One region of the Paenibacillus sp. S-38 genome, then DNA from elsewhere that is predicted to be linked to it. Evidence: a T-box and tRNA genes for the amino acid it is inferred to sense, from the RefSeq annotation. Region 1 holds a T-box; the other holds one or more tRNA genes.
What was found. A T-box is a leader RNA that pairs with one kind of tRNA and senses whether it is charged. The one in region 1 lies ahead of trpS (tryptophan--tRNA ligase), so its partner is inferred to be a tRNA-Trp.
Positions count from the first base shown of each region.

Region 2: it encodes a tRNA-Trp, which carries the amino acid that the T-box ahead of trpS (tryptophan--tRNA ligase) is inferred to sense. The anticodon was not compared.

Region 1 is NZ_CP187970.1:1,256,027-1,259,984, reverse strand. Features, by position in the region: gene trpS (tryptophan--tRNA ligase) at 467-1,456, opposite strand; T-box leader at 1,509-1,809, opposite strand; gene ACP26L_RS05990 (permease) at 1,933-3,168, shown strand; gene ACP26L_RS05985 (TIGR03943 family putative permease subunit) at 3,276-3,958, shown strand, end outside.
Region 2 is NZ_CP187970.1:733,120-737,077, forward strand. Features, by position in the region: rRNA gene ACP26L_RS03475 (23S ribosomal RNA) at 1-1,094, shown strand, start outside; rRNA gene rrf (5S ribosomal RNA) at 1,257-1,373, shown strand; tRNA gene ACP26L_RS03485 (tRNA-Ile) at 1,418-1,491, shown strand; tRNA gene ACP26L_RS03490 (tRNA-Glu) at 1,503-1,577, shown strand; tRNA gene ACP26L_RS03495 (tRNA-Val) at 1,583-1,658, shown strand; tRNA gene ACP26L_RS03500 (tRNA-Met) at 1,665-1,741, shown strand; tRNA gene ACP26L_RS03505 (tRNA-Trp) at 1,746-1,819, shown strand; tRNA gene ACP26L_RS03510 (tRNA-Gln) at 1,831-1,905, shown strand; tRNA gene ACP26L_RS03515 (tRNA-Lys) at 1,915-1,987, shown strand; tRNA gene ACP26L_RS03520 (tRNA-Leu) at 2,011-2,094, shown strand; tRNA gene ACP26L_RS03525 (tRNA-Gly) at 2,102-2,176, shown strand; tRNA gene ACP26L_RS03530 (tRNA-Arg) at 2,188-2,261, shown strand; tRNA gene ACP26L_RS03535 (tRNA-Pro) at 2,277-2,353, shown strand; gene ACP26L_RS03540 (helix-turn-helix domain-containing protein) at 2,855-3,049, shown strand; gene rnjA (ribonuclease J1) at 3,074-3,958, shown strand, end outside.

The DNA.
Region 1 (3,958 bases):
CTGTTCGGCGCCAGCATGTTCAAATGGGCTCGATCTCCTGGCTGATTGGGAGTTCCCCGTGCCGGTTTACCCCGGTGCCACCTAGTAAGGCAGCCCATTACTGCACTCTGCTGCGTTCGAGCCCGATTTGTTTACCGGCAGCCGTGCGTACAACAAGCAGGCTTACTTTATTGATCAAGTGCAAGTGCTGCACGCACGCTCAAAATCATGCCGGTATCCCCAGCGCTTCACATCAAGCGCCAGTCTGGTGCTGCTCATCGGCGCTCAAGTCAAGCTTCGATGCTTAGCGTTAGGCGCCCTCACCTAAAGCTCGGTCACGATAGGACGCCAAGCCGCCCGCATCATGTCAAGCTCACTCCCTCATGCGTGTGCCGTTTGACGCACGCTTCCTTCATCACGCCTTACGGCGCAGCAGGAAAGCCCGTCCATGACCGTGGACGGGCTTTTCTGTTGACGTACCCCCGCCCTACAGCTGAACGAAGCCCATCTTCTGCTTCACTTCGCGGATCGTAGCTTCGGCAGCCGCCTCGGCGCGGTCCCGGCCGCTGCGCAGGATATCATACAGCTCGCCGGACTCGCGGATCTCGCGGTACCGCTGCTGAATCGGCTCGAGCAGGCCGACGACGGCTTCCGCCAGGTCTTTTTTGAACGGACCGTAGCCTTGGCCCTCGTACTTCGCTTCGACCTCCGCAATGGAGAGATCGGTGCACTGCGTATAGATCGAGATCAGGTTGCTGACCTCCGGCTTGTTCTGCGGGTCGAACTTCACCTCACGCCCCGAGTCGGTCACCGCGCGCGAGATCTTCTTGCGGATGACATCCGGCGCGTCGAGCAGGGCAATGTAACTGCCCGCGTTCGGGTTACTCTTGCTCATCTTCTTCGACGCATCGTCGAGCGACATGATCCGGGCCCCTACCTCAGGGATGTAGCCCTGCGGGATCTTGAACGTCTCGCCGAAGCGCGTATTGAACCGGTGCGCCAGGTCGCGGGTCAGCTCGAGATGCTGGCGCTGGTCCTCGCCCACAGGCACGAGGTCCCCGTTGTAGAGCAGGATGTCCCCGGCCATCAAAGACGGGTAGGTGAACAATCCGGCGCCCACCGACTCCTTGCCTTCCGACTTGTCCTTGAACTGCGTCATCCGCTCGAGCTCACCCATGTAGGTGAGCGTCGTCAGGAGCCATCCCAGCTCCGCATGGGCCTTCACGCTGGACTGCAGGAACACGGTAGCCGCGTTCGGATCGATGCCCGCCGCGAGGTAGACCGCCGCAACGGACTCCGTCTGCTCCTTAAGGGCCGCAGGATCCTGGGGCACGGTGATCGCGTGCAAATCCACCACCATAAAATAACAGTCATGCGTATGCTGGAGCTTGACATAGTTCTTGAGCGCCCCGATATAATTCCCGAGCGTCAGCTGCCCGCTGGGCTGCATCCCCGACAATACCCTCAATTTGGACATGGGAAACGAATCCTCCTTTGAATTTCCGGCAAATACAAAAAGGCCTCCCGCCGCAAGGGACGAGAGACCGTGGTGCCACCCTAATTTATCCGCAAAAGCGTATCCCAATCACTGCAGCTGCAGCAAGAGGACGTAATGCGAACCTTCAGGCTCCTGTAACGGGGAGCGAACCGGAAGCGGCCTACCTTGATCACAGCGGCACTTGAAACTATGGCCTGGGCCCCGGCCCCGCTGCGCACCTTCAACCGTCAGCTCAAGGATCCATTCAGACAGATGCCGCCCGCCGGTTCGCACCACCCACCGGCTCTCTGGAGAACGCCCTTCCGCTTACTTGTTCCTGTCATCGCTTATTAAGCGTCATTGTACCGAAGCGGGCCCCCGGCTGTCAACTCCCGAATTGGCTTTCCTTTGTCCTATATCCGTTTTTTGGGACATAGACTATAATAATAATTACGATAAAGAAGGAGAAATGACCGTTGCCTATTCTCATTCAACGATGGCTGACCCATATTCTGGCCCTGCTCTGCATCATGATGCTCTTCCTCATCTTCACGCAGCGGGAAGCGCCGGACTTGTCCTTCCTGACGGGGGACACCCTTGGAAATTTCAAAACCCTGTTCATCTCCATCATCCTGGAGGCCCTGCCGTTCGTGCTGCTCGGCGTGTTCGTCGCCGCCCTGCTGCAGCGCTTCGTCTCCGAGGCGGCCGTACGCCGCTTCACGCCGAAGAACCCCGTGCTCGGCATCCTGTTCGCCTGCGTGCTCGGGCTGATCTTCCCGCTGTGCGAGTGCGGCATGATCCCCGTGATCCGCCGGCTTATGCAGAAGGGAATGCCCGCCTATGTGGCGGTCGTCTTCATCCTCGCCGGGCCCATCATCAACCCGGTCGTCTACGCTTCGACATACATGGCGTTCCGCAGCCGGCCGGAGATCGCGTACTCCCGGATGGGGATGGCCTTCATCACGGCGGTCGCCGTCGGGCTTCTCGTGTACCGCTTCGTGAAGCGGAACCCGCTCCGTTCGCCGTCCGGGACAGCCACCGGCTCCGGCTCTTCCGCCGCTCAAGTAAACGCCGGCCCCGACGTGCACGCCCACTGCGAGGACGGCAGCTGCGGCCATGCGCATCACGATCACCGGCACAGCCACGGAGAGCATCACAGTCATGCCGGTCTCGACCACCGGCACAGCCACAGAGAGCACCGCAGTCATGTCGGTCTCGACCACCGGCACAGCCATGGAGAGCATCACCGTCATGGGCATCATCACCATCACCACGATCATGCAGAGGCTGCCTCCGGAAGCAGGGTCATGCGCATCCTCTCCGTTTTCGGGCATGCCTCCGACGAGTTTTTCGATATGGGCAAATATCTCATCTTCGGCGCCTTCCTGACAGCCGCGATCCAGACGGTGCTGGACCGGGAGAGCCTCGTGTCGATCGGACAGGGAGAACTGTCCTCCCACCTCTTCATGATGGGGCTCGCGTTCGTACTGTCGCTGTGCTCCACCTCCGACGCCTTCGTCGCCTCGTCCTTCGCCACGACGTTCTCGGCCGGTTCTCTGCTCACCTTCCTCGTATTCGGACCGATGATCGACATGAAAAGCACATTGATGCTCCTATCCGCCTTCCGGGCCCGGTTCGTCCTGCTTCTGTCCGTCCTGACAGCCGTCATCGTTCTCACGGTCTCGTTGGCCTTCCAGACCTTCATCCTGTAACCAACGGCGGCCCTTCTGCCTGCTTCGAACCGGCAGCTTTCTCGGCAGCCTGAGAGCAGCCGGGGCATCCAAGGCCTCATACCATACCAAAGGAGCGATGATCCCTCATGACTTCCCGAACGCTTGGCCTTCACCATCTGCTGAAGACCCTGATTCTCCTGGGCTTCGCCGTCTATATCGCTTATCTGGTAAGGAGCGAGCTCGTTCTCCTCTACATCGCTCCCCGGATGGTCGATTACGTGAAGTGGTCGGCCTTGGTCCTCTACGCTGTAGCGGCCTATCAGCTCTATCTCGCGATCCGGATGCTCCAGGGGAACTCCAAGGCCGCTGATTGCGATTGTGACCATGACCATGCGCCCTCCCGCTCCCTGCTCAAGAATACGCTCGTGTACGGGCTGTTCGCTCTGCCGCTGGCGCTGGGTTTTCTGCTGCCCGATGCCTCCATGGGCAGCTCTCTGGCCGACAAGAAAGGCATGAACCTCAGCAGCGCCAGCGCCGTCAAGGAGAGCCGCACGGAGGCACGGGCGGACCGCGACGCCTCCCAGGATCCAACCCCGGGGCTGGAAGCCGAACCGATGCCGGACTCCGGAACGGCTTCAGGTACACCGGGAGGCGGAAGTTCCGCAGGTCGAGCTCCAGCCGGGGGCACAGGGGATGCCTTGGATGCCCTCTTCCCTGCCGACAAGTTCACGGAGCATTACGCCAAACAGGCGAAGGAGCTGTACAACCAGAAGCTGATCACGATCCGCGAGGATCTCTACATGGAAACACTGACCACCCTGGACCTCTA
Region 2 (3,958 bases), 520 kb from region 1:
GAAGCCGCAAGGCGAAGTATACGGGCTGACGCCTGCCCGGTGCTGGAAGGTTAAGGGGAGCGGTTAGGGGTAACCCGAAGCTGTGAACCGAAGCCCCAGTAAACGGCGGCCGTAACTATAACGGTCCTAAGGTAGCGAAATTCCTTGTCAGGTAAATTCTGACCCGCACGAATGGCGTAACGACTTGGGCGCTGTCTCGACGAGAGATCCGGTGAAATTTTAATACCTGTGAAGATGCAGGTTACCCGCGACAAGACGGAAAGACCCCATGGAGCTTTACTGCAGCTTGATATTGGACTTTGGTACGATCTGTACAGGATAGGTGGGAGCCTGAGAAGCCTGAGCGCCAGCTTGGGTGGAGGCGCCGTTGGGATACCACCCTGATCGTATCGGAGTTCTAACCTGGTACCGTGATCCGGTGCGGGGACAGTGTCAGGTGGGCAGTTTGACTGGGGCGGTCGCCTCCTAAAGCGTAACGGAGGCGCCCCAAGGTTCCCTCAGAATGGTTGGAAATCATTCGAAGAGTGCAAAGGCATAAGGGAGCTTGACTGCGAGACAAACAGGTCGAGCAGGGACGAAAGTCGGGCTTAGTGATCCGGTGGTACCGAATGGAAGGGCCATCGCTCAACGGATAAAAGCTACCCTGGGGATAACAGGCTTATCTCCCCCAAGAGTCCACATCGACGGGGAGGTTTGGCACCTCGATGTCGGCTCATCGCATCCTGGGGCTGAAGTAGGTCCCAAGGGTTGGGCTGTTCGCCCATTAAAGCGGTACGCGAGCTGGGTTCAGAACGTCGTGAGACAGTTCGGTCCCTATCTGTCGCGGGCGCAGGAAATTTGAGAGGAGCTGTCCTTAGTACGAGAGGACCGGGATGGACGTACCGCTGGTGTACCAGTTGTTCCGCCAGGAGCACGGCTGGATAGCCAAGTACGGACGGGATAAGCGCTGAAAGCATCTAAGCGTGAAGCCCCCCTCAAGATGAGATTTCCCAAGTCAGTAAGACCCCTTGTAGACGACGAGGTTGATAGGTTCGGGGTGGAAGCGCGGCAACGTGTGGAGCTGACGAATACTAATCGGTCGAGGGCTTATCCAACAGCTTCCGCAAGGAAGCGGCAGCAATACTAAGGTTTAGATCTTTAGCTAGCGAGTGAGGATATATCATTTTGGTAGTGACCTTTGTGCGAAGCACAACGGAACGCAAAATAATATACTCGAATGTATATCCAGTTTTCAAGGTACAAGCCTTGAATAACCGTTTGGTGATGATGGCGGAAGGGAACCACGCGTACCCATCCCGAACACGAACGTTAAGCCTTCCAGCGTCGATGGTACTTGGACCGCAGGGTCCTGGGAGAGTAGAACGTCGCCAAGCGGTACCACTTTCGTGGGATAAGCCGTAAGATTTAAACATCATGAGGGCCCTTAGCTCAGCTGGTTAGAGCGCACCCCTGATAAGGGTGAGGTCGGTGGTTCGAGTCCACTAGGGCCCATTTATAAGCAAGGCCCGTTGGTCAAGGGGTTAAGACACCTCCCTTTCACGGAGGTAACAGGGGTTCGAATCCCCTACGGGTCACCATATATGAACGCTTAGCTCAGCTGGGAGAGCATTACCTTGACAGGGTAAGGGTCGGCGGTTCGATCCCGTCAGCGTTCACCAAACTATCGCGGGGTGGAGCAGCCCGGTAGCTCGTCGGGCTCATAACCCGAAGGCCGCAGGTTCAAATCCTGCCCCCGCAACCAATACAGGGGCATAGTTTAAAGGTAGAACAAAGGTCTCCAAAACCTTTGGTGTGGGTTCGATTCCTGCTGCCCCTGCCAATTTTTCTTATTGGGGATTAGCCAAGCGGTAAGGCAACGGACTTTGACTCCGTCATGCCTAGGTTCGAATCCTAGATCCCCAGCCATTTTAGTTTGAGCCATTAGCTCAGTCGGTAGAGCACCTGACTTTTAATCAGGGTGTCGTAGGTTCGAGTCCTACATGGCTCACTTTTCATCTTTATTTGCTTCATGCGTTCGTGGCGGAATTGGCAGACGCGCTAGATTCAGGTTCTAGTGGGGTAACAGCCGTGGAGGTTCGAGTCCTCTCGAGCGCATCAGGTTGCGGAAGTGGCTCAGCGGTAGAGCATCGCCTTGCCAAGGCGAGGGTCGCGGGTTCGATTCCCGTCTTCCGCTCCATATTTTTCTTTGTTCCCTTAGCTCAGCTGGATAGAGCGTTTGACTACGAATCAAAAGGTCGGGAGTTCGAATCTCTCAGGGAACGTTTTTCTTATCCTATCGGGACGTAGCTCAGCTTGGTAGAGCACCTGGTTTGGGACCAGGGGGTCGCATGTTCAAATCGTGTCGTCCCGACCATTTCGGATACTCTGGGTACAGCATTGGCTGGACATGGAATATAGATATGAAATCACAAACGTGCTCTGGGTCTAGGGCACGTTTTTTTGCTTAAAAGCGTGGAAACCGACTGACGATTCAATAAAAAGCAGTATGGTGAAGTAGGGGTAACAAGAGATAACAAGAACAATTGTAAGCGCTTTGAAGTGGCAATAAAGACCATCTCAAACGGGTTGGGAGTGGGGAAAACAGGGAAGACTGATGACATGCTGGCACAAGGATGCCTATGGACTCGGAAGGGAAAGATCGGGCAGCGGTAAGAAGGAGAGGCGGGGGGACTGATGCCGTTTGAGATCATTCCAGTGAATGGTTTTATCCTCACTATAACTGAGTATAAACTTTTTTAATATAAATATCCCTTATTAGCCGGGAGCCTCTTGGATTTACTTTGACGTTGTCCAATTAAACCCATATAATGAAAAGGTGAATGTTAGAGGTACGTACGAAAGGGTGCTCCCCCCGATGGATCAGGATCAGGAAATCATGACGGTTGCCCAGGTAGCCAAATACTTGCAAATCAGTGAAATAACCACATATAAGCTGGTGAATGAAGGAGCCATCCCCGGATTCAAGATCGGTAGACACTGGAGAGTGAAGAAAGAAGACTTACAGGCAGTCATTGAGAAATTGAAGCGAGGCGAACGGCTCTCATACTAAATAGAGCAGGTGAAAGGATTGCACATGGACGAGATCAGCGCAAAGGCTCAAAACGCAGAAGAACGCGGAACACCGAAACATAACGTAAAAATCATCGCTCTCGGCGGTTTGGGCGAAATCGGAAAGAACATGTATGTCATCGAATACGGCGAAGAGATTGTTGTCGTGGACGCGGGTGTAAAATTCCCTAGAAGCGACCTGCCGGGTGTCGACTATGTCATTCCGAATATCGAGTATTTGGTTCAACATCAGGATAAAGTGAAGGGTATCTTCCTGACACACGGCCATGAGGATCATATCGGCGGTCTGCCGTTCATCCTCAGGGAGCTTCGTGTACCGGTCTATGGAGCGCCTCTTACCATCGGCTTGGTCAGAGCCAAGCTTGAAGAACACAAGCTCGACAAGCTGGTGCATCTGCAGGTCGTCAAGGAAGAGACCGTGATCCAGCTCGATAAGCTGCGGGTGCATTTCTTCCATACGAACCATAGTATTCCCGATTCGCTCGGGGTAGCCGTCGACACACCAGAAGGAATTATTGTCCATACCGGGGACTTCAAGTTCGACATGACACCGGTGGGGCACCGGGCCAACATCTACAAGATGTCGGAGCTTGGCAGCCAAGGGGTTCTGGCCCTGCTTGCGGACAGCACGAACAGTGAGAAGCCCGGCTATACGCCATCTGAGAAATCCGTAGGTGCCGCCGTATATGACACTTTCCGTACCTGTGAAGGACGCATTCTGTTCGCTACATTCGCTTCGAACGTGCACCGTCTTCAGCAGGTAGTGGAAGCTGCAGAAGCGACAGGCCGGAAGATTGCGATTCAAGGCCGGAGCATGGAGCGCGTGTTCCGTATTGCGCAGGAACTGGGGTATATCCGCATTCCTCAAGGAATGCAGATCGACATCCAG